DNA from 4 places in the Rhizobium sp. SL42 genome. Region 3 is predicted to be linked to each of the others. Evidence: riboswitches for the same ligand, from Rfam matches in the RefSeq annotation. Region 3 holds a riboswitch; each other region holds the start of a gene.
What was found. A riboswitch is a leader RNA that binds a small molecule or an ion and turns the genes downstream of it on or off. The one in region 3 is predicted to bind cobalamin.

Region 1: it holds a riboswitch for cobalamin, as region 3 does, so the genes downstream of both, IM739_RS19325 (energy-coupling factor ABC transporter permease) here and nrdH (glutaredoxin-like protein NrdH) in region 3, are expected to answer to the same signal.
Region 2: it holds a riboswitch for cobalamin, as region 3 does, so the genes downstream of both, IM739_RS03200 (DUF1636 family protein) here and nrdH (glutaredoxin-like protein NrdH) in region 3, are expected to answer to the same signal.
Region 4: it holds a riboswitch for cobalamin, as region 3 does, so the genes downstream of both, IM739_RS07440 (aromatic ring-hydroxylating oxygenase subunit alpha) here and nrdH (glutaredoxin-like protein NrdH) in region 3, are expected to answer to the same signal.

The regions. Positions count from the first base shown of each region.
Region 1 covers NZ_CP063398.1:33,099-41,027, reverse strand. The annotation lists gene IM739_RS19350 (FAD binding domain-containing protein) at 1-666, shown strand, start outside; gene paoC (aldehyde oxidoreductase molybdenum-binding subunit PaoC) at 671-2,875, shown strand; gene IM739_RS19340 (energy-coupling factor ABC transporter ATP-binding protein) at 2,972-3,805, opposite strand; gene IM739_RS19335 (CbiQ family ECF transporter T component) at 3,802-4,548, opposite strand; gene IM739_RS19330 (energy-coupling factor ABC transporter substrate-binding protein) at 4,552-4,842, opposite strand; gene IM739_RS19325 (energy-coupling factor ABC transporter permease) at 4,845-5,513, opposite strand; cobalamin riboswitch at 5,564-5,779, opposite strand; gene IM739_RS19320 (ABC transporter substrate-binding protein) at 6,124-7,029, shown strand; gene IM739_RS19315 (amino acid ABC transporter permease) at 7,034-7,929, shown strand, end outside.
Region 2 covers NZ_CP063397.1:713,930-721,858, reverse strand. The annotation lists gene IM739_RS03210 (ABC transporter substrate-binding protein) at 1-755, opposite strand, end outside; gene IM739_RS03205 (ABC transporter ATP-binding protein) at 772-1,566, opposite strand; gene IM739_RS03200 (DUF1636 family protein) at 1,563-1,970, opposite strand; cobalamin riboswitch at 2,080-2,310, opposite strand; gene IM739_RS03195 (hypothetical protein) at 2,668-3,036, opposite strand; gene IM739_RS03190 (sugar-binding transcriptional regulator) at 3,179-4,132, shown strand; gene IM739_RS03185 (ABC transporter substrate-binding protein) at 4,284-5,597, shown strand; gene IM739_RS03180 (carbohydrate ABC transporter permease) at 5,779-6,651, shown strand; gene IM739_RS03175 (carbohydrate ABC transporter permease) at 6,664-7,488, shown strand; gene IM739_RS03170 (ABC transporter ATP-binding protein) at 7,500-7,929, shown strand, end outside.
Region 3 covers NZ_CP063398.1:508,802-516,730, forward strand. The annotation lists gene nrdF (class 1b ribonucleoside-diphosphate reductase subunit beta) at 1-24, opposite strand, end outside; gene nrdE (class 1b ribonucleoside-diphosphate reductase subunit alpha) at 42-2,123, opposite strand; gene nrdI (class Ib ribonucleoside-diphosphate reductase assembly flavoprotein NrdI) at 2,183-2,581, opposite strand; gene nrdH (glutaredoxin-like protein NrdH) at 2,593-2,814, opposite strand; cobalamin riboswitch at 3,059-3,273, opposite strand; gene pcaD (3-oxoadipate enol-lactonase) at 3,593-4,378, opposite strand; gene IM739_RS21275 (MFS transporter) at 4,451-5,782, opposite strand; gene benD (benzoate diol dehydrogenase BenD) at 5,825-6,610, opposite strand; gene benC (benzoate 1,2-dioxygenase electron transfer component BenC) at 6,607-7,632, opposite strand; gene benB (benzoate 1,2-dioxygenase small subunit) at 7,670-7,929, opposite strand, start outside.
Region 4 covers NZ_CP063397.1:1,596,943-1,604,871, forward strand. The annotation lists gene modC (molybdenum ABC transporter ATP-binding protein) at 1-80, shown strand, start outside; gene IM739_RS07415 (winged helix-turn-helix domain-containing protein) at 82-468, opposite strand; gene IM739_RS07420 (FAD-binding oxidoreductase) at 471-1,898, opposite strand; gene IM739_RS07425 (L-threonylcarbamoyladenylate synthase) at 1,895-2,890, opposite strand; gene IM739_RS07430 (GGDEF domain-containing protein) at 3,113-4,192, shown strand; gene IM739_RS07435 (DUF6656 family protein) at 4,212-4,817, opposite strand; cobalamin riboswitch at 5,176-5,378, shown strand; gene IM739_RS07440 (aromatic ring-hydroxylating oxygenase subunit alpha) at 5,478-6,722, shown strand; gene IM739_RS07445 (hybrid-cluster NAD(P)-dependent oxidoreductase) at 6,724-7,809, shown strand.

The sequences.
Region 1 (7,929 bases), 270 kb from region 3:
CTGTCCGGCGCGTCGGGGCAGTTGCGCAACAAGGCGACGACGGCCGGCAACCTTCTCCAGCGTACCCGCTGTCCCTATTTCTATGATCCGATGCAGCCCTGCAACAAGCGGAACCCGGGAAGCGGCTGTTCGGCGATCGGCGGTTTTTCCCGTCAGCACGCCATCATCGGTATAAGCGACGACTGTATCGCGACCCATCCCAGCGATATGGCGGTTGCCCTTCGTGCACTGGAGGCGACGGTCGAAACGGTGAAGGCAGATGGAACCGGGCGCACGATACCTGTCGGGGATTTCCATCGTCTGCCCGGCGAAACGCCCCATATCGAGACCGTGCTGGAGCAAGGCGAGTTCATCACCGCCGTGCTTCTGCCACCGCCTCCGGGCGGACATCATGTCTATCGGAAAGTGCGTGACCGGGCATCTTACGCTTTCGCCCTCATCTCGGTCGGCGCGGTGATCCAGCCTGACGGATCAGGTCGCTTCGCGGTCGGTGGTGTTGCGCCCAAGCCATGGCGCGTCGAGGCTGCAGAGGCAGAACTACACAAAGGGGCCAAGGCGGCCGTGGCTGCCGCATTCTCCGGTGCTCATCCCACGGACCAGAACCGCTTCAAACTTGACCTCGTCGAGCGCACGCTCGCGGCGGTGATCGAAGACGCAAGAGGGTGATGCCATGAAGTTTGATCGTCCAGCCCTCACCAATCCGATCGACCAGCTCAACGTCGTCGGCCGGCCTGTCCGCCGGATCGACGGTGAACAGAAGGTCACAGGCAAGGCGACATATGCCTACGAATGGCACGATCCGGGCCATCGATATGCCTATGGTTATCCGGTAGGATCCGGCATTGCCAAGGGTCGTATCACGACCATGGATGTCGATGCCGCGGAGAAAGCGCCGGGTGTGATCGCGGTGGTTACGACCCTCGCTGTAGGCGCCCGCGATAAAGGGAAGCACAATACCGCCAATCTCTTTGGTGGAGGTGAAATTCAGCATTATCATCAGGCGGTTGCGGTCGTCGTTGCGGAGACCTTCGAGCAGGCGCGGGCCGCAGCCGCGCTGGTGAAGGTCGAATATGCCGAAGAAAAGGGGCGTTTCTCCCTGCGAGACGAACGGCATGCGGCGACAAAGCCCAAGGATACAGATGACACGCCGCCGGACAGCGCTTTCGGCGATTTCGACGGCGCCTTTCGGTCAGCGCCCGTGACCATCGACGAAGAATATACAACGCCGGATCAATCCCATTCGATGATGGAGCCGCATGCGTCGATTGCCGCCTGGCAGGGCGACGAATTGACCGTCTGGACATCGAGCCAGATGATAGACTGGTGGCGCACCGATCTGGCGACGACCCTTGGCATCGACAAGGAAAAGATTCATCTGAAGTCGCCTTACATTGGTGGTGGCTTCGGTGGAAAACTTTTCCTGCGGGCCGATGCGGTGTTGGCGGCCTTTGCCGCCAAGGCGTCGGGGAGAACCGTGAAAGTTGCTTTGCCCCGTCCGTTCATGGCGAACAACACCACCCATCGTCCGGCGACAATCCAACGTGTCCGGATCGGTGCGGAACGTGACGGCGAAATTACCGCGATTGCCCATGAAAGCTGGTCGGGGGATCTTAAAGGCGGCGGACCGGAACCTGCCGTCATGCAGACGCGTCTCTTGTATGCCGGTGCAAACCGGATGACGGCGATGCGGCTTGCGACGCTGGACCTGCCAGAAGGCAATGCCATGCGGGCGCCGGGCGAAGCGCCGGGCCTGATGGCGCTGGAAATCGCCATTGACGAAATGGCGGAGAAACTCGACATGGACCCGGTTGCTTTTCGGATCCGCAATGACACCCAGGTGGATCCCGAAAACCCTGACCGGCGTTTCAGTCACCGCAATCTGATCGGCTGTCTCGAGTTGGGAGCGGAGCGCTTTGGCTGGAAGGACCGGGGACGACCGGGAACCCGTCGGGATGGCAACTGGCTCGTTGGCCTCGGAGTTGCTACGGCGTTTCGCAACAATCTGCTCGTTCCATCGGCAGCCAGGGTTCGGCTCGATCGGCAGGGTATGGTCACTGTTGAAACCGATATGACGGACATCGGCACAGGCAGCTATACCATTATCGCGCAAACCGCTGCCGAGATGCTCGGATTGCCGATCGACAAGGTGATCGTCAGGCTTGGTGATTCCCGATTTCCCGTGTCGGCCGGCTCCGGGGGGCAGTTCGGTGCGAATTGTTCGACGTCCGCGGTCTATGCCGCATGCGTGAAACTGCGACAGGCCGTGGCAACTGCTCTCGGCTTCAACTCGGATGCCGCCGTTTTTGAAAATGGCGAGGTCCGCAGTGGCAACAGGGTGGCACGGCTTGGCGAGGCGGCGGGTGTCGACGGGCTGTCCGCCGAGGACGGGATCGAATGGGGCGATCTGGCAAAGACCCATCAGCAGTCGACATTCGGCGCCCATTTTGTCGAGGTGGGTGTCGACAGGGCAACCGGTGAAACACGTGTTCGCCGCATGCTTGCGGTCTGCGCGGCCGGGCGAATTCTCAATCCCGTTACCGCACGGAGCCAGGTGATCGGTGCAATGACAATGGGTGTCGGCGGCGCCTTGTCGGAAGAACTCGCGGTCGATCGTCGCCGGGGCTTTTTCGTCAACCACGATCTCGCCGGCTACGAGGTGCCGGTCCACGCCGACATACCTCATCAGGATGTCATCTTCCTGGACGAAGTGGATCCATATTCATCTCCGATGAAGGCAAAAGGTGTCGGAGAGCTCGGCTTGTGTGGTGTCTCGGCTGCGATCGCCAATGCGATCTACAATGCCACGAGGGTGAGGGTCAGGCACTATCCTATCACGCTCGACAAGCTGATCGGTGGCCTTCCGGACATTGCCTGAAGCGGACAAGGGCGACCTGCCGCCTGAGGTCGCCTGAACCGGCACATGGACGGATGCAAACTGATCGCATCCCTGAAGGCATGTGGCGGTGCCGTTTCAGCCCTGACGCGCGCGAAGCTGTTGCACCAGCTCCGGCACGCTTCGCGGCAGGTCGCCGTCTTGCGAAATCAGTCCGCTGTTTCGCAATTCGCTCGACAGCTGATAGATGAGGGGAAGGCGCAAATCGGTGTCTTGCTGGAAGTTGCTTTCACCGAACACATGTTCAGCGCGCCCTTCCATGATGATTTTGCCTCTGGCGAAGACTGCGACCTGATCGGCCCAATTGTAGGCGATATCCATGTCATGCGTGGCAATCACCACGGCAACGCCCTGCGTCGCAAGGCTTCGCAGGGTCTCGCAGAGTTCGTCGACCGATTTCGGGTCAAGGCCGGCGGTCGGTTCGTCGAGAAGAAGAACAGCGGGCGACATGGCCAATACGCCGGCGATGGCAACCCGCTTGCGCTGCCCGAAGCTCAGCAAATGCGTCGGTCGATGCGACAGCGCTTCGATCCCCATGACGGCGAGCGCCTCCTGTACCCGTGTCCGGGCTTCGCTCACCGAAAGGCCGAGATTGAGCGGCCCGAACGACACATCTTCGAAGACGGTCGCGGCAAAAAGTTGATCGTCGGGATCCTGCAACACCAGTCCGACCTGCGACCGGAGCTCGACGAGGCCTTTGCGGCTGTAGCTGACCGGATTGCCATTGAGCAGGACTTCGCCGGCGGCAGGTTTGAACGTGCCGTTCAGCGTCGACAGCAGGGTCGACTTACCAGCACCGTTCGCACCAAGGATCGCCATGATTTCTCGCCGGTTCACCACAAGGGAGGCCTGGTCGAGCGCCCGGGTCCCGTCGTCGTAGCTGAAATCGACAGCGCGTGCCTGCAGGATCATGGGGCGCACCACATCAAGACGGCAACCGAGCCCAGAAGGCAGGTGATCATCAGCAACCGCACGTTCGATGCCGGCTGTTCCACCGAAATGAAGTTCAGACGGCCACCATAGCCTCTCGCTGCGAGGCCCGCCTCTATGCGCTGGGCGCGTCCGAGCACTCGCGGCAGCAGGGATGCGAGCAAAAGACCGTTGGACGTTAGCATCCGCCGGTTGCTGGTATAGCCCAATCGGGAACCGAGCGATTGTTGGCCGGCCTCAAGACAATCCAGCAGCAGCCAGATGAGCCTGAACATTGCCATGGCGATATCGGACAATTCCGCATTCAGGCCCATCCGCTGCAGCAATTGAACGATGCTGGAGAGAGGCGTGGTCAATGCCAGAAGCAGCAGGGCCGCAATGCAGGTGGTGCTTCTGAGTGCCACGAAACCTGCAGAATAGGCAGCATCCGTGGAGACAAGCGACAATGTCGGAACAAATCCGACCATCCTGACGGAGACGAGTTGCGCCAGTGTTCCCGTGATGATGAACAGCATGGGGACGCGGGCAGCCTTGAATATGTCGTGCAGCCGCAGTCCGGGGCCTGTCTTCATCAATGCCAGTATCGCGATCAGCAGGCCGATCTGGCCTGTCCATCCGACAGAATCCAGCGAGATGATCATAAGGCCGACGGCAAGCAGAAGCTTTTCACCGGTGGCGTAGTGTCGCCACCGGTTGGTCTGGGCACAGCGATCGATCGCACGCATCGTCTACTTGATATCCGGGCGCTTTGCCGGCGACGAGCGACGACCGAAATAGAAGCCGACGAGACCTGCGCCAAGTGCTGCCTGCAGAGCAAACAGCAGGCTTTCGATCTCGCCGCTCGGCGGCTCCCACAAAGGCGCAGCCCAGGGCGTGTAGTCTGGCTGAATTTCGGTGATGGCGGCTTCAGCTTCGCCGTCCGCACCGGCAAATTCGGCGTCTCCGCCATGGTGAATGATCAACGGCAGGATTGCCAGGGCGATGACCGCAAACAACATCCAGAGGTTACGTTTCAGCATGATCAGGCCTTCGCGGTAAAGATGTTGAGGGCGTTCAGTTCGCCGCGGCTGTATCGCTGCAGCAGGTTGAAGACGATGACCGTCAACAGGCCTTCGCTGATGGCCAATGGCACCTGCGTGACCGCAAAAATACCCAGAAATTTCGCAGCAGCGCCTGTGATGCCCGATACCGGATCCGGAAATGCGAGAGCGAGCTGCAGAGAGGTCGTCACATAGGTCGCCAGGTCACCAAGCGTCGCAGCGACAAAGATCGCGATTGCGCCGCTGAAGCCGGCACCTGTTATGCCCCTGAAGAGGCCATAGGCGACAAATGGACCAACGATGGCCATGGAGAAGATATTGGCGCCCAGCGTGGTCAGTCCGCCATGTGCCAGTAGCAAAGCCTGAAACAGAAGGACAATCGTCCCGAGCACGGTGGTGACCGTGGGGCCGAACAGCGATGCCGCAAGCCCGGTTCCCGTCGGATGCGAGCAGCTCCCGGTAACAGACGGGATCTTGAGCGCAGACAAGACGAATACATAGGCGCCGGATGCTGCCATCAAAAGCTTGATTTCCGGTTTTTCACGCACAAGCGTGACAATGCGCCGGGCGCCATAAATCACAAATGGCGCGGAAATCGCGCCCCAGCCGACTGCGTGCGCGGCCGGCAAATAGCCTTCCATAATATGCATGGCATAACCCTCTACCGCGCCCACCGCGCGGCTCGAACAAACACCACGGATGTCGTGGCCCAGCGATGGCAGGTCTCCTGGCTCACGGGTCTTGGCTCAGTCCGCCTTATCAGCCGCAATATCGGCCAATGGCATCGTTGGACATCGCTCACCGCTTACAGTTGCGGGGGCAGCCACGGTTTTGGTCCCTGATGGGTAGTCCGCACCGTGTTCCCTTTTCATCCGCCGTCGTTTCATCGGGCGGAACCATCAAAGAAAGCATTATGCGCCACACGGCTAGAACGCAACGCAGAGGCGGAGAAATAATGCGCAAGTCCACGCCGCCGGACAGCGAATATGGTCTAGCAGCCGTCAATGGCTGCCGCGAAAGGCAAGCGCGTTCGTAAATTGTCACATTCAGCCGGGTTGTCCCAGCCCCGCCGGACATCTCGCGCCTGACCGCTTGGCCACCTGTCCTTGGTTTCAATAACCCAGGGGAATAGATAGCCTCAATTATACTATTAGACGGCATTCACTCGTTCACGCATATTGCTGTCATCGAGCCAGAGATGTGCATCCTCCCAAGCTGAACTTATCTGCGTAACTCGAAGCAAAAATAATGGGGAACTCAATGTCCAACATGCGTAATTGCCTGACATCAAACGTTGGTGCCGCGATCCTGGTGGCAACAGCATTCTGTAGTCCCGTCCTTGCCGACGGCTTTGATACTTCGGGTATCAAGGTCGATGCCGCGCTGGCTGCGCGCCTTCCCGCCAAGATCAAGTCGGCCGGTGTGATTTCGATCGGCTCCGATACAGCCTATGCTCCCTGGGAATATCTCAGCGAGAAGGACGGCCAGACGCCAGAAGGCATCGATGTCGACATCGCCAATGCCATCGGTGCGAAACTCGGCGTCAAGATCGACTTCCAGACATCAGCCTTCGATGCCATCCTGCCCGCACTCGGGACCAAATTCGATCTCGGCGTCTCCGCTTTCACGATCAGCAACGAGCGGATGAAGGTGGTAAATTTCGTCAGCTATTCCGACAGCGGAAGCTTGTGGGCCGTCAAGGCCGGTAATCCGTCGAATTTTGATCCTGCCGACTTCTGTGGTCGGAAAATTGCAATCCAGTCAGGCTCCTGGCACGAGGGCATCGTCAACGAGGCGGACAAGGCGTGCACCGCTGCCGGAAAGCCCGCGATCGACATTCTGCCCTTTGCAACACAGACGGAAGCCTTGACCCGTGTCGCCGCCGGCGGTGCGGATGCGACGATCTCCGGCGGTTCGACCGTCGGCTATGCCGCGAAGCAATCCAAGGGCCAGTTGGAAGTCGTCTCGCCGACCACCGGTGTGTTCAGCGAGCGGGGACCGAACGGGATCGCCGTCGCGAAGGCGGATGCCGAATTGACTGAGCTTGTCGCCGATACCGTCAACGCGCTGATCGCGGAAGGCACGTACAAGGCCCTGTTCGACAGCTGGGGCGTCGGCACCGAAATTGTGAAGAAGGCCGAAGTCAATCCGACAGTCAAGGATTGATGCCGTGGCTTTGGACGCAGATACCATGCGGACCGTCGCTACCACGTCTGCAGCGTCTAAGCCGGATGTCGCGCGGAACATCATTGTTCCGCGCCGGCACCCGGGCCGTTGGCTGGCGGTGGCCGTGATCGCAGTCATCGCCCTCCAGGCGGCGCACGCTGTCGCCGTCAATCCGAACTTTCATTGGGACGTTTTCCTGAAATATCTGTTCTGGCCGCAGGTCGTTCGAGGCGTCGGCTGGACACTGCTGTTGACGGTTGTCGCCATGGCGGTCGCTATCTTTGTCGCGGGGGTGCTGGTGATCATGCGCGACAGCGACAATCCGGTTCTGAAGGGCCTCGCCTATAGCTGGATCTGGTTCTTCCGCGGAACGCCGATCTACACACAATTGTTGTTCTGGGGCCTGTTCGCTGTCCTGTTTCCGCATCTTTCGCTGTCCATTCCATTCGGGCCGGAAATTGCCGGAATTGAAACACGCTATCTCGTGACACCGGCGGTCGCCGCCATTCTCGGGCTGGGGTTCAACGAGTCCGCCTATCTGACCGAAATCTTCCGGGCGGGGTTCAACTCCATAGATCACGGTCAGGCGGAGGCAGCCCAAGCCTTGGGAATGCGGCCGGCCAAGATCTGGTGGCGCATCCTGATGCCCCAGGCCATGCGCGTGATAATTCCACCCACAGGCAATGAAACCATCGGCATGCTGAAGATGACATCCCTGGTGCTCGCCGTGCCCTTCACGCTCGACCTAATGTTCGCCACGAATGCGATCGCCAACAGGCTCTACCTGCCGATCCCACTGCTGATGGTGTCGGGTGCCTGGTATCTCGCCATCACGAGCCTGCTGATGGTTGGCCAGCATTTTCTCGAACGTCACTTTGGTAAGGGCGTCTCGCCCAATCC
Region 2 (7,929 bases), on a different replicon from region 3:
TTGCGTTCGATGACCGGCTCCCATGAGATTTCCGTCCAGCTTTTCTCAACATCATCCATAATGTTGACGCCGCCGGCGGCCTCGATCATCGCAGTGGGAATTCCGTACCGGCCGGAGGTGAACGGCTTCTCCGTGCCTGAATCATAGACGAAGACGCGGACCGGCTCCTTCACCTCGCCGATACGGTTTCGGATCTCGGCCAAGCTACTTTCATAGCCGGCTACAAGCTCATTGGCGCGATCTTCGACGCCGAAGATCTTGCCGAGATTGACGAGATCGACAAACATATCGTTCATCGTCGGCTTGTCCTTTGCCATGATGTGAATGCAGGATTCCGTCAGTTCGTAAACCTTGATCTTGAAGGCATCGAGCGTCTCCGGGGTAACTTCGCCGCCCACTTTCATGCCGTAATTCCAACCGGCGAAATAGAAGTCGGCGTCGGCATTCAACAACACCTCCTTGGTCGGATATTTGGGTGACAGTTCGGGTAGCTCCTTGACGCCCTGCCTGATTTTTTCGTCCAGGGTCTTCCAGCCGGAGACGCCGGTGTAGCCAGCCATGTGGTCCTGAAGCTTCAATGCCAGCATCATCTCGGTCAGATTGACGTCGTTGGAAACTGCACGGCTTGGTGCGGCCTCGAATGTGACATCGCGGTTGCAACTCTTGACGGTCACCGGATAGGCAAGCGCCGAACTGGCGAACAGGGCGGAAACGAGGAAACCTGCGGTGGATGCGGCCAAGCGTCGGTAAGACATGTAAAATCCTTTTAAATCAGACTGTTTCGAGTGAAAACGAGAAGCGTGCCGTTCCGTTACCCGGCACCGGATGGGCCGTGGCCGCCACGCCGAAAGTGGCCGACACGGCATGGGATGTCAGAACATTGTCCGGCGTTCCGAACGCGGTCATGCGGCCATCGCGCATCAGCGCAACATGCGTTGCGAAATCACCGGCCAGGTTGATGTCGTGCAGCGTGGTGATGATGGTGAGCTTGAGCGTGCGCAACAGATTGAGAATCTCGAGCTGATGACGGATGTCGAGATGGTTGGTCGGCTCATCGAGAATGATGATCTCGGGCTTCTGGGTGAGAGCGCGGGCAACCAGCACGCGCTGCTTCTCGCCTCCCGACAGGGTGGAAAACTGGCGCGCGGCAAGATGCCTGAGATTCAGGTGTTCAAGCGCATGGGCAACCTCCTGGCGATCCTCGTCGGTCCAGCCGGTCAGGCCTTCGCGCCAGGGAATACGCCCCATCAACACCACGTCGCGAACGCTGAATGGAAAGTCTGCCGGCATCTCCTGGAGCACCACCGCAATCCGGCGCGCAACCTGCCGGGAACCGATTTGCCAGATGTCTTCACCGCCGACCTCGACCTTTCCCTCCCGCGGTGAGACGCCACGATACAGGCAGCGCAAAAGCGACGTCTTTCCAGCTCCATTCGGACCTATGATCGCAAGCCGATCTCCGGCATCCAGGGCGAAATTGACCCCTCGCACGAGAAAGTGGCCCGGTTTCGGCCCCCAGCCGAGATTGGAGACGGTGATTGATGTACCGGTCGCATCGCAGCTCACTGGAGACGCTCCCCAGACCGTTCAGAGACAAGAACGGAGGCCGGGATGCGCGCAAGAACCTTGCCGCCGAGCCCGCGGGGACGCTCTGCCTCCCGGGTCATGCCGTCGGGCCGTTCGCCGTAAAGTTTGGCGAATTCCACCAACGCTTCGATATCGGCATCAGGCTCTATATCACCGAACAGATAAGTGGCCTTGCCGCTTGCCTGGAAAGCGATGGTGCAAGGTCTCCAGCAGCCCGCCATGCAGACCGTGCCTTCAACCGCAAAGTCACGATTGGCAGACGCATCCATCTTTGACAGACACGCATTCAGGTGAGCGAGGAGCTTCAGTCCGGGCCGGCAAGCCGTGCCGGTGATTCGGCAATCCGTACAAACGGTTACCGTGTGTTGTTTCGCAGGCGCCATAATTCTCCCCCGTCGGTTATCTCCGGAGGCAAAATGGCATTGCAAAAAAAGCGCACAGACGCGCTGCTTTCAAGCCAGATCTTTTCCATCGGAACACCCCGTCCGTTGCGGTTTCTCTTCTGTGACGGCAGGTCTCCTGGCTCGCGGATATCTGCTGTCCATCGGCCTTCCCACGAGTCAACTCGCAGTGGCCTGGCGCTTTCGCACCACGATGGACGGCAATCCGCTTACAGTTGCGGGGGCAGCCACGGTTTTGGTCCCAATTGGGTCTTCCGCACCGTGTTCCCTATTAATCCCCTTGGAGTCATCCAATTGGGGAACCGTCGATCCAATGCTTAGGGCCTGACGGGGCATTCGGTCAAGCCTGCACATGGTGAGCACCACCCAATCCTGCTTCGTTTCGTAATGTAATATCGTTACGTATATGTCGATCAGATATTTTGTCCAGCAGATTCTGAAGACGGAGCAATTCCAATGGCCGCCAAGCTGCCGACACCGGGCGGAGGTTCGCGATCAAGTTGCAAATAAACCTGGAGGAATGCCTTACCTTCGAAGAGCGCTCGTCAGCGGCGTGCTTTTCAAGCGACTTCCCTGATACGCCTCTCAAAATACGGGCGCAGACAGGTCCGCCAAGCATATCTTCCGGGGAAGAGAATAGGCACATTCGTACATTTGCAGGAGTAGCCGATTTTTTTGTTCAAGGCCGTGTTTCGATCTCTTTCGCCTCGGCCGCGTAGACGCGCGCGTCGCCAGGCTGTTCAATGCCTGTGGTCCGCACATGCAGCCCGACGAAGGCCGCATCGTCCAATCTGGTTGTCCAGGCTCTCACCGGCCGCGGGCTGGTCGCGATGATGGAACGAGAACTCAATCCTGCATGGCCGATCACCTGAGCAATCCGGACGAATTCACTATCCACCAACTGGCCGTAATGGTTCAGCGCGAAATCCCGACCAGCAAGGATGTGGTCGATCTTCGCTTGCCGATCGATGATCCACGGCGGCGGCAACCGGATATCCGCCGCGCCGGCGATCTTCTCGATTGGCGGCCTGAAATTCCCCTGGAACAAGGGCTTCGCCACACAATCGACTGGTTCACACAAATCATCAAACCTGCAGATTTACATCCTGCAGGGCTTGAGGCGGCTTCGGCAATTTGACAGTCGCGGTTAAAGTTGGCAGCACTGATCTGGAAAGGGTGGTCCAATCTCGATGGCAAAGCGACAAGAAGGTCAAACTCGGCTCGATGATGCGGCAAGAGCAGGCTGGCTGTATTATGTCGCCGGTCGAACCCAGGACGAGATCGCGGTTGCAATGGGCATCTCGCGCCAGAGCGCGCAAAGGCTCGTGTCCCTGTCGGTTGCCGAGAAGCTGATCAAGGTACGGCTCGACCATCCGATTGCCGCCTGCCTGGAACTCGGAGAGGCGGTCAAAGACAAATACGGTCTCAGGCATGTCGAAATCGTCCCCAGTGATCCGGCCTCCGATTCGGCAACGGTTGGCGTGGCGGAGGCCGGCGCCGCCGAACTGGAACGATGGCTGAAACAGCCCGACCCGCTGGTTATCGCCATGGGAACGGGACGTACGCTACGTGCCATGGTCGATCAGCTCTCGCCCATGGAATGTCCGCAGCACAAGATTGTCTCGCTGACCGGCAATATCAGTCCGGACGGATCGGCCGCCTATTTCAACGTCATCTTTTCGATGGCAGATGCGGTCAAGGCCCGACATTTCCCCATGCCGCTCCCGGTTATCGTATCTTCGCGAGAAGAGCGCGATCTTCTGCATCGCCAGCCGCTGGTCGCCCCGACGATCGAACTTGGCAAATCATCCAACGCCGCCTTCGTCGGTATCGGCGAGATGACGCTCAATGCACCGCTCCTGCTGGACGGCTTTCTGCAGCGAGACGAGATGGAGGCACTGCTGACGGCAGGCGCGACTGGTGAAATCTGTGGCTGGATCTTTGGGCCGGATGGCCGTCTGCTTGACGACCCGGTCAACGAGCGAGTGGCAAGCCTTGCCATTCCCTCGCGTGACACCTCGACCGTCATCGGCATGGCACGCGGCCAACGCAAACATGCCGCCATCCGCGCTGCGGCATGCGGCGGGCATATAAATGGGCTGATTACCGACGAAGACGCGGCCCGTTATCTGCTGAAGAATTGAGCGTTGCGATTAAATTAAATCCTGAAATTTCAATTGGCTGACTAATTCTTGCGGCATCGCAGCATGGAATGCCCATTGACTTTCCATGGCCATGAAGTGAGTAATTGCCCATGAGCAAAGCGAATGCTCAGTTCTCTTCTGGGAGGAAGACATGACATTGAAGACGATTTTGCTGGGCGCATGCTCAGCTCTCGCCCTTGCGGGCATGGCATCTGCCGAAACCCTCACCATTGCGACCGTGAACAATGGCGACATGATCCGCATGCAGGGTCTGACGTCCGAATTCACCGCGAAGAACCCCGACATCCAGGTCGAATGGGTCACGCTGGAAGAAAATGTCCTGCGCGAGCGTGTCACAACCGACATCGCCACCAAGGGCGGCCAGTACGACATCATGACCATCGGCACTTACGAAGTTCCGATCTGGGCAAAGCAGGGCTGGCTCCTGCCACTCGACAATCTCGGCGCTGACTATGACGTCGACGATCTGCTGCCAGCCATCCGTTCCGGTCTCACCGGCGACGACAACAAGCTCTATGCCGCACCGTTCTACGGCGAAAGCTCCATGGTCATGTATCGTCGCGACCTGATGGAAAAGGCCGGCTTGACCATGCCGGACGCGCCGACCTGGGAATTCATCGGCGAGGCAGCTCGCAAGATGACCGACCGCGAAGCCGGCATCAACGGGATTTGCCTTCGCGGCAAGGCCGGCTGGGGCGAGAACATGGCGTTCCTGACGGCAACGTCGAATGCTTTCGGCGCACGCTGGTTCGACGAGAACTGGAAGCCACAGTTCGACCAGCCGGAATGGAAAAACACGCTCGACATGTATGTGAAGCTGATGAACGACGCTGGCCCGCAGGGCGCTTCGTCGAACGGCTTCAACGAAAACCTGGCGCTTTTCCAGCAGGGCAAGTGCGGCATGTGGATTGACGCCACTGTCGCTGCCTCGTTCGTGACCAACCCGAAGGACTCGACGGTTGCCGACAAGGTCGGCTTCGCCTTGGCACCGGATACGGGTCTCGGCAAGCGCGGCAACTGGCTGTGGGCATGGAACCTTGCCATTCCGGCCGGTTCACAGAAGACCGCTTCTGCCGAAAAGTTCATTGCCTGGGCCACCGGCAAGGAATACGCGAACCTCGTCGCTTCCAAGGAAGGCTGGGCCAACGTTCCTCCGGGCACGCGCACCTCTCTCTACGAAAATGCCGAATATCAAAAGGCGGCTCCGTTCGCGAAGATGACGCTCGACAGCATCAACGCGGCTGATCCGAAGAACCCGACCGTCAAGCCGGTGCCTTATGTCGGCGTGCAGTTCGTCGCCATTCCCGAATTCCAGGGTCTTGGCACCACCGTCGGCCAGCTGTTCTCCGCAGCGCTTGCAGGCCAGATGTCGGTCGATGATGCTCTCGCACAGGCCCAGCAGGTCACCGAGCGCGAAATGACCCGCGGCGGTTACATCAAGTAATTTCCTCCCGAAGGAAATGAAGCCGCCCGGATTGCGATCCGGGCGGCGACACCAAAAGTCCAACGCGCCTCTCCTGCCGTTCGGCGCGGATGCTTCAGGCCATTTTGGCCGACACAAGAAAACGAGCTGACGCAGGCGGCCCAGACAGCCGCGCGTGTTGGCCATTAGGGTGGGTTCTTCCATGGCTACGCACAACACACGGACGCTGTCGCGTCTCATGATGGCGCCGTCCGTCGGTCTTCTTCTGGTCTGGATGATCGTTCCGCTGGCAATGACGCTGTGGTTCTCGTTCCAGAACTACAATCTGCTCAATCCGGGCAATGTCAGCTTCGCCGGACTGTTCAACTATAAATATTTCTATACCGATCCGGCCTTCTTCCAGTCGATCTGGAACACACTGCTGATCGTCGGTGGCGTTCTGTTGATCACCGTGGTCGGCGGGATTGCCATCGCCTTGCTGCTCGACCAGCCGATGTTCGGCCAAGGCGTAGTTCGCATTCTGATCATTTCGCCCTTTTTCGTCATGCCGCCGGTTGCCGCGCTGGTGTGGAAAAACATGATCATGCATCCCGGGTACGGCGTTCTGGCCGATATCAACAGGGCAATTGGCCTGCAGCCCGTCGACTGGTTCGCACAATATCCGTTGTTCTCGATCATCGTCATCGTCGCCTGGCAATGGCTTCCGTTTGCAACGCTCATCCTCCTGACTGCGCTGCAATCGCTTGACGGCGAACAGAAGGAAGCCGCCGAAATGGACGGGGCCGGCTTCATCAACCAGTTCATCTACCTGACCTTGCCGCATCTGGCGCGTGCGATCACCGTGGTTATCCTGATCCAGACGATCTTCCTGCTCGGTGTCTATGCAGAAATCCTCGTCACCACCAATGGTGGCCCGGGTTACGCCTCCACCAACCTGCCGTTCCTGATCTACCGCACCGCCCTGCTCGGCTACGACGTCGGCGGCGCATCGGCGGGCGGCATCATCGCAGTCATCCTCGCCAATATCGTCGCCTTCTTCCTGATGCGCGCCGTCGGCAAGAACCTCGACCGGTAAGGAGAAGACATCATGGCACGCGCAGTCTCGACCCAACGCAAGCTCGCCTTCACGGCCGTCGCCTGGATTCTCGCGATGGTGATCTTCTTCCCGATCCTCTACACGATCATCACGTCGCTAAAGACCGAGACGGAGGCAATCCAGGGCTTCCGGCTGATCCCGTCTTTCACGCTGGAAAACTTTGTCACGGTGCAGACGCAGCGTGACTATTTCAAGCCATTCATGAATTCCGTGATCCTCTCGGTCGGTTCGACGATCTTGGCACTTCTCGTCGCGATCCCGTCGGCCTGGGCCATGGCCTTTTCACCAACCAAGCGCACCAAGGACATCCTCATGTGGATGTTGTCGACCAAGATGATGCCGTCGGTCGCCGTGCTCGTGCCGATCTACCTGATCTTCCGCGACACCTCGCTGCTCGACACGCGCATCGGCCTCACCATCATGCTGATGCTGATCAACCTGCCGATCGTCATCTGGATGCTCTACACCTACTTCCGCGAGATCCCCGGTGAGATCCTCGAGGCCGCACGCATGGACGGTGCATCGCTTTGGGGCGAAATCGTTTACGTCCTCACGCCGATGGCGGTGCCCGGAATTGCCTCCACCATGCTGCTCAACATCATCCTCGCATGGAATGAGGCTTTCTGGACGATCCGTCTGACGACGACGAATGCGGCGCCACTGACAGCGTTCATCGCCTCCTTCTCCTCTCCACAAGGGCTTTTCTGGGCCAAATTGTCCGCCGCCTCGACACTGGCCATCGCCCCGATCGTGATCCTTGGCTGGTTCAGCCAGAAACAGCTTGTCCGCGGCTTGACCTTCGGCGCCGTCAAATAAGGAAGACCACAATGGGTAGCATCACACTTCAGAACGTGTCGAAAACCTTCGGCGAAGTCTCGGTCATTCCTTCGATCGACCTGCAGATCAACGACGGCGAATTCGCCGTATTTGTCGGCCCCTCGGGCTGTGGTAAATCAACCCTGCTGCGCCTGATCGCCGGTCTCGAGGATGTCTCGGGTGGGAAGATCCTGATCGACGGCGTCGACGCCACCGACAAGGCACCCTCACAGCGTGGCCTGGCCATGGTGTTCCAGTCCTATGCGCTCTATCCGCATATGAGCGTGCGTTCCAATATCGGCTTTCCGTTGAAGATGGCCGGTATGGACAAGGCAGAGATCGATCGCAAGGTCAACGACGCCGCAAAAATCCTCAACCTGACAGACTATCTCGAGCGCAAGCCACGCAATCTCTCGGGCGGCCAGCGCCAGCGCGTTGCCA
Region 3 (7,929 bases):
CTTGCTCTTAACTTGGATGTTCATGCGATTGATCCTTGCTGTCATAGCGCACAGGAAACGCAGCCCTGCACTTCCGTGCCGGTCAGCGCCATCTGGCGAAGGCGGATGTAGTAGATGGTCTTGATGCCTTTTTTCCACGCGTAGATCTGGGCACGATTGATGTCGAGGGTGGTCGCAGTGTCACGGAAGAACAGCGTCAGCGACAGGCCCTGGTCGACATGCTGCGTGGCCGCCGCATAGGTGTCGATAATCTTCTCCGGCCCGATCTCATAGGCATCCTGGTAATACTCGACATTCTCATTGGTGAGATATGCGGCCGGATAGTAGACGCGGCCGATCTTGCCTTCCTTGCGGATTTCGATCTTCGAGACGATCGGATGGATCGAGGAGGTCGAGTGGTTGATGTAGGAGATCGAGCCCGTCGGGGGGACTGCCTGGAGGTTCTGATTGTAGAGACCGCTCGTGATGACGGCGGCTTTCAATTCCATCCAGTCGTCCTGCGTCGGAACGTGGATGCCGGCCTTTTCGAAGAGTTCGGCAACTTTCTCCGTCGCCGGCTTCCATTCCCGCGCGGTATATTTGTCGAAATACTCGCCCGAGGCATATTTGGAGTTTGCGAAGCCCTTGAAGCTTCGTCCCTTCTCCACCGCGAGACGGTTTGAAGCCCTCAGCGCGTGATAGGTCACCGTGTAAAAGTAGATATTGGTGAAATCGATGCCTTCTTCCGAGCCGTAGAAGATGTGCTCGCGGGCGAGATAGCCGTGCAGGTTCATCTGTCCGAGGCCGATAGCATGACTATCGTCATTGCCCTTGGCGACGGAGGGAACCGAGGTGATGTTGCTCATTTCGGAGACGGCGGTCAGCGCCCGGATCGAGGTCTCGATCGTCTTGCCGAAGTCGGATGAATCCATCGCGGACGCAATGTTCAAGGATCCGAGATTGCAGGAAATGTCCTTGCCCATCTCTGCATAAGAGAGATCCTCGTTGAAGCGGCTTGCCTCACTCACCTGCAGGATTTCCGAGCAGAGATTGCTCATGGATATGCGGCCGGTGATCGGGTTTTCCCGGTTCACCGTGTCCTCGAACATGATGTAGGGATAGCCGCTTTCGAACTGGATCTCGGCGATCACCTGGAAGAAGTCCCGCGCCTTGATCTTCTTCTTGGCGATACGCGCATCCTCGACCATCTCGCGATATTTCTCCGTCACCGAGATTTCGGTGAAGGCCACGCCATAGACCCGCTCCACGTCATGCGGCGAAAACAGATACATGTCCTCGTTGTTCTTCGCGAGTTCGAAGGTGATGTCGGGAATGACGACGCCGAGCGACAGCGTCTTGATGCGGATCTTCTCGTCGGCATTCTCGCGCTTGGTATCGAGGAAGCGCATGATATCGGGGTGGTGGGCATGCAGATAGACGGCGCCCGCACCTTGGCGCGCGCCAAGCTGGTTGGCGTAGGAAAAGGAATCCTCCAGCAGCTTCATCACCGGAATGACGCCGGAAGACTGGTTCTCGATCTGCTTGATCGGCGCGCCCATCTCTCTGATATTGGTGAGCGACAGCGCCACGCCACCGCCGCGTTTGGAGAGCTGCAGGGCCGAATTGATCGAGCGGCCGATGCTCTCCATGTTGTCTTCGACCCGCAGCAGAAAGCAGGAAACAAGCTCGCCGCGCTGCTTCTTGCCGGCATTGAGGAAGGTCGGCGTCGCCGGCTGGAAACGGCCGGAGATGATCTCGTCGACCAGATCGCGGGCAAGCTGTTCATTGCCGCGCGCCAGCGTTAGCGCCACCATGCAGACGCGGTCCTCATAGCGCTCCAGGTAGCGCTTTCCATCGAAGGTCTTCAACGTATAGGAGGTGTAGTATTTGAATGCGCCGAGAAAGGTGGGAAAGCGGAACTTGCGGCCATAGGCGTCATCGAAGAGGTCGCGGACGAAATTGAACGCATACTGGTCTAGCACTTCGCGCTCGTAGTATTCCTCCGCCACCAGGTAATCGAGCTTCTCCCGGAGGTTATGGAAGAAGACTGTGTTCTGGTTGACGTGCTCAAGGAAATACTGCTTGGCCGCCTGCCGGTCCTTGTCGAACTGGATTTTGCCCTCCTCGTCATAGAGGTTCAGCATGGCGTTCAGCGCATGATAATCATGCGTGCCTTCGGTGGGGGTGCCCGTCTTAGTATGGGTCAGCGTGTCCAAAATCGTTCCAGTCCCTGTCTGACGGCGGCAACGTCTTCTTGCGTTCCGAGAAGCTCGAACCGGTAGAGGAGTGGCACGCCGCATTTGTCGGCGATGATCTTGCCGGCGCGCCCATAGGCCTCGCCGAAGTTCGTGTTGCCCGCCGCGATCACGCCGCGGAGGAGATGTCGGGTCTGTGGATTGTTGAGAAACCGGATGACGGGCTTCGGTACCGCACCCTTATCCCCACCGCCGCCATAGGTCGGCGTAATCAGCACAAAGGGCTCACTGGGCATCGGCGGCTCGTCCGTTCCATCGATCGGCAGACGCAAGGCGTCGCCCCCGATCTTCTCAACGAAGCGGCGGGTGTTTTCCGATCGGCTAGAGAAGTAGACGAGACCGCCCATCATCGTGGGCCTTAAGCCAACGCGCTGATCATGTCGGGGCGGAAGCCCGCCCAATGCTGCTCACCGGCGATGACAACCGGCACCTGACGATAACCAAGTTCGGACACGAGTGCGAAGGCCTGCGCATCCTCGGAGACATCGACCACAGTATAGTCGATGCCCTGACGATCAAGGGCGCGAGTGGTGGCGGTGCATTGAACGCAGGCGGGCTTGGAATAGACGGTGATCGACATGAGTTCCTCGTGGAGAATGGACGCAGAAGGGAGCGGCCGGACTGGCGTCAGCCGGAGCGAAATGGTCAATGTGGAAATGGCGGTACGAAAAGCCGCAGTCGGAAGGACTACGGGTCAGTGATGGTCTGGAATGACATGTTCATGGCCTTCACCCCGAAGCAGACGATTTGACGGGGGAGCGAGAACGGCGCACACCCGGTTTCATCCGGACACGATCAACCGCACCCTGCCGAGCACCCCGCCGGCGGACGTATCTTTCAAGGCAGGTCTCCTGGCTCACGGGTCACAGCACTTGTTCCGCCTTCCCGGGAAAACCCAGTGGCATGATGGAGCAGGCACTCGCCGTTCACAGTTGCGGGGGCAGCCTCGGCTTATCGGACCTCATGTCCGCTACCGAATTCCCGTCTTAGCCCTTGATCCGCTGACGAATCGATGGGAACCTCGAACACTACATATAGTAGACGAGACAATACTTCCGTCAACAGATACGATTCACCTAGCCCGAATTTGACGGGGATAACCGGAACTCGCCTCTGCTACCCGTCGGCACTAGCCCTGATAACCGGGGCTTTCTCGGCCTTGCGCAGTGGCGAATGCATATGGTGGATGCGCAACCCATGTCATTGGAACACCGCATAACAGCGAAGGCACCGATCGGTGCCACCTTCGAGCGCACCGTGTCGAAGGTAGTCACCACGCCTTCTGGTCGATTGCACGCGGCTCACGAAGAGGCCGATCATTCGGCAGTCTGGCGCACTCTCTTCTCGCATGGATCGGCTCAGCCGTTTTGCAGAAAATCGGAAAGCACGGCATTGAACGCTGCTGACGATTCGATGTTGACGATATGACGTCCTGCCAGCGCAACATGCCGCCCACGCTGCACATTCGCGGCAATCGCCTTGAGGTCTGAAGGTGGGCAGACCGCATCGTCTTCGCCGGAAACTGTCAGCAAAGAATGGTATATCCGGTCAAGCTCGCCGCGAAGATCAGCATCTGCTAGCGCCGAGCAGCAACCGACGTAACCCTCTGGGCTTGTTGCGGCGAAACGGTCGAGAATGCCACCCACCAGCTCCGGCTCTGCTAGGGTGAAATCAGGTGTGAACCACCGATCTGAGGTGGCTACGACCAGCCCGCCGAGACCGCTCTTCCGCACGGCTTGCATGCGGTCTTCCCAGCCGTCGCTTGTCCCGATCCGGGCGGCGGTGGCGCAGAGGACGACCTTGCCCAGGCGATCGCCGGCATGGATGGCAAGCCATTGTCCGGTCAGGCCGCCGATAGAGAGGCCGCAAAAATGCACCCGGTCGATGTTCAACGCATCGAGCAGCGCCAGAACGTCGCCGCCGAGATCGGAAAGCGCATAACGAGCCGGTGGAGCGGAAGACCGGCCGTGGCCGCGCCTGTCGTAGCGCAGCACCCGGTAAGTCTGCGTCAGTGCGGCCACCTGCCTGTCCCACATGCCGAGGTCGGTACCGAGCGAATTGCAGAACAGCAACCACGGTCTGCCGGCGACATCGCCGTCGATTCGATAGTGAAGACGATGGCCGGCAAGATCGAGATAGGGCATGGCGGGCGGCTTTCGGCGTGACACGGAGGGATGGGACGACCGGCGGGCAGCGCCACGCCGGTCGACGATTTTTCATGCCACGGCGAGTTGCGCCGCTTCGGTGCGACGGGCATTGCTGACGGCGAAGATCAGCATGGCGAGCGCCGAGACCATGGCAGGGATGGCGAAAATTAGAAAGTTCTGCTGCAACGGCAGTTCCCTGGCCAGCAGCACGCCGCCGAGCGTCGGCCCCACGATTGCACCGATGCGGCCGACACCCGAAGCCCAACCCAGCCCCGTAGAGCGAACGGAAAGGTTGTAGAGCTGCGCGACACTGGCATAAAGCAGGATCTGCGTGCCGATGGTGGTGGCGCCGGCGACGAAAACCAGCAGGAACAGGAGACCCGCCGACGGGGTGTAGCCGATCAGTGCGATCGAAGCGGCGGCAGCGAGAAAGTAGCCGACCACCACTTTCGGCAGACCAAAACGATCCCCCAGCCAGCCGCCGGCGATGGCCCCTGCCATACCGCCGAAGTTCAGCGAAAAAAGACTGAGCAAGCTTGCCTTCTCGGCATAGCCGGCCTCCTGAAGAACCTTCGGCAACCACGACGACAGAAGATAGACCAGCAGAAGGCAGCAGAAGAACGCGACCCAGAGCATGACCGTGCGTAGCGCACGCTGGTGGCGGAAGAGCTCAGCAATTGAGGCGGATGCGCCCCTCTTCTCCGTGAAGACCAGCGTATCGCCGCTTTCGAGCCGGGCGGATGGTGCGATCCGTGCGTAAATGCGACGGGCCTTTTCCTGCTCCCCCTGGCGGATGAGAAAACCGAGCGATTCCGGGAGCTTCCAGAGGACGAATGGCAGGAGCAGCAGCGGCACCGCCGCGACGAAGAACATCGGCTTCCAGCCATAGTGCGGAATGAGGCCGATACCAAGGCCAGCCGCCACCATGCCGCCGACCGAGTATCCGGAAAACATCAGTGCGACCATGGTACCGCGAAGACGCTTGGGCGCATATTCGTTCATCAGCGCCACAGCATTCGGCATCAGGCCTCCGCAGCCGAGACCGGCAAAAAAGCGGAAGAGCTTGAACTGATCCGGCGTATTGGCAAAACCGGTCAGAAGCGTGGCGACGGTGAACAGCAGGAAGCTGATCGCAATGCCCTTCTTGCGGCCGATCCTGTCGGCCAACGGACCGAAAATCAGCGCTCCGAACATCATGCCGAACAGCGCCCATGCCTGAAGCGTACCGGCCTGCGGTTTGGTCAGGCCCCATTCGGCGATCAGCGTGGGCAAGACCGTGCCGGCGACGAACACGTCGTAGCCATCGACGACCAACAGCAGCGCGCAGAGCGCGACCACCGTCCATTGGAACCTCCCAAAGGGCCCGCTGTCTATGATCTCATTTACATCGATATTGCGCATGGTCACTCCTCCCCGAGTCGTTACGCATTCAGTTGCAAGGCTTCAGCCGAGATCTCCCCCGGCAACCGGCAGCACGCTGCCGGTAATGTAGGATGCCTCTTCCGAGGCAAGGAAAAGGATCGGCGCTGCCTGCTCCTCGATGGTGCCGTAGCGACGCATGAAGCTCGATTGCTTCACCTGGCTCACGACCTCGCCCATCCAGGCCTTCTCCTTCTCCGTATCACCGGCCGCATTGCGCGGAATACGACGCGGCGGTGCTTCCGTTCCGCCGGGCGCAGTTGCGACCACGCGAATGTTTTGGTCCGCCAGTTCCATGGCCAACGATTGGGTAATTGCGTTCACGCCGCCTTTTGCCGCCGAATAGGGGCCGCGATATATGCCGCGTGTCGCATTGGACGAAACATTGATGATTGTGCCGCGACCGCGCGCAAGAAAATGCGACAATACGGCATGACAGCAATAGAGCGTGGGCATGAGCGAGCGACGGATTTCCGCATCGATCTGTTGTGGCTCGAACTCGGCGAAGGGCCGCATTCGGATCGCCCCACCGACATTGTTGATCAGGATATCGACGCCGCCGAATGTTTCGGAGGCAAAGCCCATGGCTGCGGCGGCTCCCTCATAGGTCTCGAGGTCAGCGCTGAAGGCGGCCGCTTCGCCCTCCGCTTCCGCTGCCACCGCGGCAACAAAATCGGCGCGGTCAACGAACAGAATCCGGCCACCCTCTTTTGCCGCGCGAAGCGCAACCGCGCGACCAATGCCCTGTGCCGCGCCGGTCACCACCAGCACCTTGCCGGCAAACCGGCCCGGAAAATACCTCGGGCTCATGCCGCTTCCCTCGCAGGAGCATTTGGCGTGAACTTTTCGTAGTGGAAGTTTGCAGGTAACACGCCGGTCACGTCAAAATGCCGGCGGACCGCATCGACCATCGGCGGCGGACCACAGAGGTAAACATCGACGTCACCCCCGTGCAGGACTTCGGCCGGCATATGCTGCGTCACCCAGCCCTTGTGCGGGTGGTTTGAAACCTCATCTGCCACAACAGTTATGAAGGAAAAGTTCAGCAGGCGGGCGGCATAGGCCGCGATCTCTTCGACAAGCACCAGGTCAAGGTCACGGGTCACCCCGTAGATCATGTGGATCACTTGCTCTGAGCCTGCACGCGCCAGAACCTCCAGCATGGAGAGAAACGGCGCGAGCCCCGTGCCACCGGCAAGAAAAAGCAGCGGGCGTTTCACCTCGCGCAGATAGAAGCTCCCAAGCGGCCCGGTAATGTCGAGCCGATCGCCGGGTTTCGCGTCGGCAAGCCAGTTGCTCATCACGCCGCCTGGGATCTTTTTGATCAGGAATCCCAGGCGCTTGTCGCCGGGAGCCGAGGAGAAGGAATAGGACCGGCTCTGTCCGCTACCGGGCACATCGATATTGACATACTGACCAGGCAGGAAGGCGGGTGCGGCAGTTGCGTCCACATCCAGTTCCAGAACAATCGCCGCATCGTGGTGCGGCGTCACGGCCGCAACGGTCGCAGAGAATTTCTGGTGTCCGGTCTTGCAGGCGAGCGAGGTCGTCGGGATCGTCAGAACGCAGTCGGACGTCGGCCTCATCTGGCAGGTCAGCACCATCCCGCTTCCGGCTTCGTCGGCGGTCAAGGCATCCTCGATGTAGTCGTCGCCAAGGTCGTAGCTGCCGCTTTCGGCGCGACATTTGCAGGTGCCGCATACGCCATCGGAACAATCCATCGGCAGGTTGATCTTGGCGCGATAGGCGGCGTCTAGAAGCTTCTCGCCGCTGTTGCATCCGATGAAACGCGTTACGCCATCCTCAAAATTCAATGCGATCTGGTAGCACATGGTTTCTCCTCCCAGTCGTGACTGCACAAAGCCGGTATCAGATGTGATAAACGTCGATTACCTGGCGGATGTAATCGTTCTTCAGAACGATTTTCTTGTTCGATATCAGCAGCTTGTCGCCATCTTTCCGCAACGTGACGAACATCGTGCCAAAGAATTGGTCGGTGACCTTGTAGCGATGATTGAGCGTGTGGAAGTTGTAGCGCACGTCCACCTCCCCGCCCCTTTCAGCCATCACCTCGACATTGGTCACGTTGTGGCTGGTGCGCGGCTCCGGCGTCGAGGCGCCGGAGCGCT
Region 4 (7,929 bases), on a different replicon from region 3:
GGCTCGCCATCGGCAAGCCGGTACATCTTCTGTTCAAGACGGTATCGATTGCGCGGGAAGGCTTGTTTCGGCGGGGCTGACTTACTCGACGTCCGGCTTTTCCGGCGCTCCGGTTTCAAATTCCCGGTTCATTGCCTCCTCGAGCCAGTCGAGATCCGCCGTCAGGGCCTTTCGGCTCTCGCTGTCCATTCGCCGGCAACAGGCAAGCAATCGCTCGCCAAACGGCGTCAGCCCGGCGCCGCCGCCGCTCTTGCCGCCATGGCGGGTGAAGATCGATGGTTCGACGAACATGCGGTTGATCTCGTCGGCAAGCAGCCATGCCCGGCGGTAGGACATGCCGATCGCAGCGCCCGCCGCCCTAATCGACCCATGCTCGCCGATCAGCGCCAGAAGCTCTGCCTTGCCCGGACCGAGACGCGCTCCGTTGGCAAGGTCGATCCTGAGCGTCAGGCGCGTGTCCCTTGTCATCTTCAGTCGAGCACCTTGCCGGGGTTCATGATGCCTTCGGGGTCGAAAGCCTGCTTGATCCGCCGCATCAGTTCGGTCTCGATCGCCGGCCGGCTGGCGGACAGCTCGTCGCGCTTCAATTGTCCGACACCATGTTCGGCGGAAATCGAGCCGTTGTGCTTGTGCACGATCCCGTGCACCACGGCGTTCATTTCGCGCCAGCGGCCGATGAAGTCAGCCTTGTCGGCGCCGACCGGCTGGCTGATATTGTAATGGATATTGCCGTCGCCGAGATGACCGAAAGCGCAGATGCGGGCGTCCGGCATCACGCGGCGCACGGCCTCGTCCGCTTCGCTCAGAAAGGCTGGAATGCGCGACACGGGCACCGAGACGTCATGCTTGATCGAGCCGCCTTCCGGCCGCTGTGCCTCCGACATGCTCTCGCGCAAATGCCAGAACGCTTCCTGCTGCGCAAGCGAGCTGGCGATCGCGGCGTCTTCGATCAGGCCGGCCTCGAAGGCATCTTCGAGCAGAGCCTGGATCATCGCATCGGCCGTCTCGGCAGAATCGGAGGTGGAAATGTCGATCAGAACATACCAGGCATGGGCCGAGGGCAGGGGATCGCGCACGCCAGGGATATGCTTCGTGGTGAACTCGATGCCGAGGCGCGGCATCAGTTCGAAGCCGGTCAGTGCCGTGCCGCAATGCTGCGATGCCTTTTCGAACAGCGCCAGCGCCTGTGCAGGGCTATCGAGACCGGCAAAGGCCACCTGCTTGCCGCGCGGGCGCGGATACATCTTCAACACCGCGCCTGTAATGATGCCGAGCGTGCCTTCCGCCCCAATGAACAGGTCGCGCAGGTCATAGCCGCTATTGTCCTTTTTCAGTCGGCGCAATCCGTCCCAGATCTCGCCGGTCGGCAGGACCACTTCGAGCCCGAGGCAGAGCTGGCGCATGTTGCCATAGGCAAGCACGGCTGTGCCGCCGGCATTGGTCGACAGATTGCCACCAATCCGGCAGGACCCTTCTGAGCCGAGCGACAGGGGAAACAGCCGGTCATGCTCTTCCGCCGCCTTCTGCACGCTTGCCAGGACACAGCCGCCGTCGACGATGATCACATCGGCAAGCGCATCGACTTCGCGGATCCTGTTCATCCGCTCCAGTGACAGCAGAACGTCGTCGCTGCCCTCGCGCGGAACCTGCCCACCGACAAGGCCGGTGCCGCCGCTGACCGGGACGATCGGCGTTCCTGTCGCGCTGGCGAGTTTCAGGATCGCCGAAACCTCCGCCGTGGAAGCCGGCTTCAGCACCAGCGGCGACGAGCCATGATAAAGCCCACGATTTTCGGTGAGGTATGGTTTGATGTCGTCCTGCAGGACCAGCGCATGGGCTTCCCCAACGATATCGATGAAGGCGCGCAGCGTCTCGGCTCGCGTCAATGTCATGCTCATGCACTGTTTCCTTCCGCGTCACGCGGGGCGGCTGCCCGCACCAGCCGATCGTTGATTGCCTCGCCGAGCCCATGATCCGGAATGGCGACGACTGCGATGCCTTGCGCTCCGCTTGCGTCTGCTCGTTTCAGGTAGTCGAACAGATTGGCTGCTGCCTCTGCCAGATCTCCCGCCGGGCTGAGGTTCAACACCATGACGGCGTCGGCTTCTCCGCTGATCGGTGTGCTGCCGAATGCCACAAGCGCCTCATCTTTCGCGACGGAAGTGGCGTTCAGCCGCACGGTGGTATCGGGCGCATAATGCGAGGCTAGCATGCCGGGGGCTTCGATGATTGCGGTACCGGCGACCTTGGGGCGCTCGACAGTGACGCCTGCAAAGGCCTCTATGGCTTCAACGGAAATACCACCCGGTCGCAGCAGGCGTATTTGCCCGTCCTCGATCTTCAGAATGGTCGATTCAACCCCGACTTCGCAGGCTCCGCCGTCGATCACAAGATCGATCTTGCTGCCCAGATCGTCATCGACATGGGCTGCCGTTGTCGGGCTGATCCTGCCGGAGGAATTGGCGCTCGGTGCGGCGAGCGGCCGGCCGAAATGCCGGATCAGGTGGCCGGTGAAGCCGACCGGTACACGGATGCCGACGCTGTCCAGGCCGGCTGTCGCCAGTGGGTGGATGTCGCTTTCCGGTTTCAGCGGCAAGACCAGCGTCAGCGGCCCCGGCCAGAATTGTTCGGCCAGCCTGCGCGAAAGCGGATCGAAATCTGCGTGCTGCTCGGCCATTTCGAGGTTGGCCATGTGGCAGATCAGCGGATTGAAGCGCGGCCGGCCCTTGGTCTGATAGATGCTGGCAATCGCAGCTGGATTGGTTGCATCAGCAGCAAGGCCATAGACGGTCTCGGTCGGGATTGCCACCGGACGGCCGAGCGCAAGAATGACCGACGCGGCGTTGATCGCCTCATCCATGCCGCTGCCGATTGCGATGATCCGGGCCATGTCCCTGCCTTGTTAGCTTTGTTCCCTGTGTCCTTAGCGTGTTCCAACATGCGCGATCAAATGCCTTTTTTGATGAGCGTAAGCATACATTGTTCCACAGTAAATTTTGAGGGGAATTGGCACCGCTAAAATTTTATATATCGATGTAACCGAAATAAAGAATTCTTCTGCGTATAGTCACCGGCAACGAGACAAAAGCCGACTCAAGCCGGGAAGCCACAGATGCAGCAAGTCAAGAATCCTGCCTCCAGCATTGCGCTTCGTGTGGCAACCGCCATGCATCAGATGGGCATTGACGGGCTTCCCCGCAATTATGAGCTGGTCTACGAGGCCTATGCGGGCAGCAATCCCGAACTGGTCCGCGAATTCATTGCGCTCGGCAAGCTGAAGAGCCAGGAAGCGCTCGACGAGTTGGGCCGCAAATATCTGCCTCATCATCATGAGGATGGCTTGCTGAGCCGCCAGAGTGGTCAGGTTCGCGCTGAAATGAGCAATTTCATCAATCTGCTCAATGAGGAAAAGATTTCCCTGACCGACTATGGCCGAGTCATCGGCAATGCCTCGAAAACCATCCTTACGGAAGCCGATCTTGAAGGAACACCGCTCGGCCAGTCGATCAAGGCACTGAAGGCCGCGACCGAACGGCGCGCGCATCAGAACAGCAATGTCGTGCGTGCCGTGGTCGACAAGACCGCATCGCTGGCCGATATGCAGCGCGAGGCCGATGAGGCCGAGGCGGCGAAGTTCGTCGATCCGCTCACGCGCCTTGCCAGCCGCCGCGCCTTCAACAAGGCCGTGGCCAAGATCTATGCCAACCCGGACATGCCGGTTCTGTGCGGCGTCGCCGTCGGTGAAATCGACGATTTTGCCCGTATCCAGGAGCAGATGGGGCCGGCTGTTGCCGAACGTTTCCTGATGCAGGTTGCCAAGGTTCTGGAAGCGGTTTCCGGCGGCGGCGATCTTGCCTGCCGCTTCGATGCCGGCCGCTTCGGGCTGTTGCTCTACACGTCCGACGAGGATGAGGTCAGCCGCGTCATCGAGCTGGTGCGCGCCAAGCTGAAGGCCACGGCCTTTGTCGGCTCCTCGACCGGCCGCGCTCCGGGCCAGATGGCCATGTCCTTCGGGGTGTGTTTTTCCGAGCAGGCGCCGAACGCCTTCGACTTCACCAATTTCGCCGAGAAGGCGCTGTCGACATCCAAGGCCAATGGCGGCGATACCGTCACGATCTACGGCGCCAACGACTATGCCTCCAAGGACTGGCTGATCTACAAGAACAAGCCGGTCGGCGGCTTCGGCGCCTGACAGCGAGAGGGCCCGGCGTCTAAAGCTTGGCGATGATCTTACGAATTTCCGTATCCCGCGCGCCGAGCATCAGCACGTTGCGCAGCGCTTCCTTCGGATCGTGGGTGCGAAACAGCAAGCCGTTGTCACGGATCGACCTGTCGACCACCATCGCCTTCTGCTCGGTCTCCGGCTTGATCGCCACGGCAAAATACATGCGCGTGTAGCTTTGCCGGATCTGTTCGAAGAACTGCTCGGTCCCGCCGATTTCGGCAAAGAAATTGGCAATGTAGAAGGCCCATTTCACGTCGGCATATTGGGCGAAGTTGGTGCGCGCCGCCGTGACGTGACAGTAGCCGAGATGCGGACTGTCATCGAGGGTCTTGTGGAAGATCATCTTCGGAAACTGGATCGACCGGTGGAAGCCGTTGATCCGGCTGTGGGTGGTCTCCGCCGCCGTTTCCAGCCGGCGTCCGGTGCGAACGGCAACCTCCGCATAGGTGAGGTAGCGCTTTTCCTCCGCCAGCCAGTCATCGCGATGGCGCGAGATACGGCCGGTGCGCAGGAATTCCGTGTGCGCGGCCTTGCTCGCGGTCGCGCTTTTGTCGGGGACTCTCGGGGCCGCGTAATATCGAAGTTTTTGCATGTCGAGGCTCTGACGGTTACTGGCTCGGTACGCCGATATTACAGCGACATGGTTAATCATGATTTGCAGGCACTGTGACCTCTTGAGGTTTCGCGAGGCTTGCCGCAGTGCACGTTGGTTGACGCAACTCGTTCCGCTCTGATGATTTCTTCCGGGTGCGACAGACATTGGCGGCCAATCGCCTCGAATTGTCATTTTGCGCCATTGCAATAGTTTCGGGCGCCACCGATCTCCTCTATCTCCAAGAAAATACACATCATTTTTGAGGGGCGCGCTTTTTGCGCCTTTGCGCGGGCATGTCGCAAACATTCCCGGCGGTGTCGTTTCGCAACGCAGTACCGGACTGCCGCCTGTGTTTAGATATCTGCAAGCTCGAGGTGCCGCCCTGCTAGGGAGGGTGGGAAATCGGGAAGCCGGTCAAAATCCGGCGCTGCCCCCGCAACGGTGGTGGAGATAGACGTAACGGCAAAAGGCCACTGGGAAGGTCCTGGGAAGGCGCCGAACGTGTCTGGCAACGGACGTCTCCAGAGCCCGGAAACCAGCCTTGAAGCAATGATATTTGAGGTCGCGGTGGGCGACCGGAGATAGCCGTGATCGCCCTTTTCGGGTCGATTGGTGCTGCGCTCCTGTTCCATCGCCGGTGAAACGAACGAGGACGACATGGATCTGCACAGCACGGTATTGCGGCAGTTGAAGAACCGCCGGGAAGGCTTCAGCCTGGAGCAGCCTTTCTACATCGATCAGGATTATTTCAAGCTCGACATGGAGCAGATCTGGTATCGCGACTGGCTGTTTATCGGCCATGACTGCGAGATCCCGCGCGCCGGCAACTATTTCACCGCCCAGGTCGGCGACTATCCGATCGTCATGGTACGCGGCAAGGACCAGGTGATCCGCGCCTTCCACAATACCTGCCGCCACCGCGGTCACCGCGTCTGCACCTCGGACCGCGGCGCCTCCGCCAAGCTCGTCTGTCCCTATCACAACTGGACCTATGATCTCGACGGCTCGCTGGTCTTCGCCCGCCAGATGGGTGAAACCTTCGACAAGAACGAGTTCGGTCTGAAGCCTGTTCATTGCGAAAGTGTAGGCGGTTACATCTTCATCTGCCTCGCCAACGAGCCTGCCGATTTCGCACCGGTCCGTGCATCGATCGAACCCTACATGAAGCCGCATCGGCTGTCAGAGGCCAAGGTCGCTCATCGCAGCACGATCATCGAAAAGGGCAACTGGAAGCTCGTCTGGGAGAACAACCGCGAGTGCTACCACTGCGCCAGCAACCATCCTGAACTCTGCCGCACCTACCCGGAAGCCCCGACGGCAACCGGCGTCCAGGGCGCCGGTGACGATCCGGTCATCGCCGAACACTGGCTGCGTTGCGAGGCCGCAGGCCTGCCGAGCACGTTCAAGATCGACCCGAGCGGCCAGTTCCGCACCGCCCGCATGCCGCTGATCCAGGAAGCCGAGAGCTACACGATGTCCGGCAAGCGCGCCGTCAGGCGGCCGCTGTCCGACGACGTCTCGACCTCGCACATTGGCACCATGCTTCTGTTCCACTATCCGTCGACCTGGAACCACATTCTCGTCGATCACGCGATCTCATTCCGCGTCACCCCCCTGTCTGCCGAAGAGACGGCCGTCACCACCACGTGGCTGGTACACAAGGACGCAGTCGAAGGCGTCGACTATGACCTCGAGGAACTGACCCATGTCTGGGAAATGACCAATGACCAGGACCGCTCGATCGTCGAGGAAAATGCCTTCGGCATCCGGTCCCCGGCTTATGAGCCTGGCCCCTATTCGGTCGAGCATGAAGGTGGCGTCATGCAGTTCGTCGACTGGTACACGACCTTCATGATCAACCGTCTCCAGGGTGAAAAGACTCGCCTGTCCGCGGTCGCGTGAGATGAACATGATGCTCGCTCCCTATCGCCACGTTGATGAAATGCGCCCCTGGTCCGACCGGGAGCATCTGCTGGAATGCGTCGCCGTCACGCCGGAAGCCCCCGACGTGATGACGTTCACCTTCCGGCCGAACAAGCCGGGCCTGTGGTTCCGCTATCAGCCCGGCCAGTTCGTTACGCTGGAGATCCCGGTCTCGAACGAGCCGGTGATGCGCACCTATACGCTGTCGTCCAGCCCGTCGCGGCCCTACACGATCGCGATCACGGTCAAGGCGCAGAAGGACTCGATCGGGACGCGCTGGATGTTCGACAACCTGAAGCCCGGCATGGCACTGAAGGCGATCGGCCCGCTCGGCGATTTCTCCTATGCCCGTCATCCGGGCCGGAAATACCTGTTCATCTCGGCCGGCTCCGGCATCACTCCGATGATGTCGATGAGCCGCGACATGGGCGACCGCTCGCCCGACAGCGACATCGCCTTCCTGCATTGTGCCCGCTCGCCCGACGACATCATCTTTCGTTGGGAACTGGAAGCCAAGGCGCGCGACATGCCGCATTTCACGCTCGGCTTCATCATCGAACAGCTCGGCCGAGGCCAGCTTTGGTCAGGCTTGAAGGGCCGTATCGACAAGGCGAAGATCGCGCTTCTGGCCCCGGATTTTCTCGAACGCACGGTCTTCTGTTGCGGGCCTGAGCCGTTCATGGCGACGGTGCGCGAGGCCCTGTCCGGTGCCGGCTTCGACATGAGCCAGTATCACGAGGAGACTTTCCAGCCGGCCAAGCCGCAGCCGCCGATCGTCGTTGCCGATCATTCGGATGGCGAGCAGCCGACCAAGGTCACGTTTGCCATGTCCGGCAAGAACGGACTCTGCGCGCCAGGCCATACGGTACTTCAGGCAGCCCGCTCCTCCGGCGTGCGCATCGGTGCGGCATGCGAATCCGGCCTCTGCGGCACCTGCAAGGTGCTCAAGATTTCCGGCGAGGTCGAGATGGAACACAATGGCGGCATCCTCGACGAGGAAATCGACGAGGGCTACATCCTCGCCTGCTGTTCGCGGCCGAAGGGCGATATCGAAATCGAAGCGTGATCTCTGCCAGACGATGGCGATCATCAGGGCGCGCCGCTTGTCGGGTGCGCCCTTTTTCGTGGCGTGATTTTCCCCACTTTATCGTTCTTTCGCAAGGCGATGGAACAAACGGAACAGCCA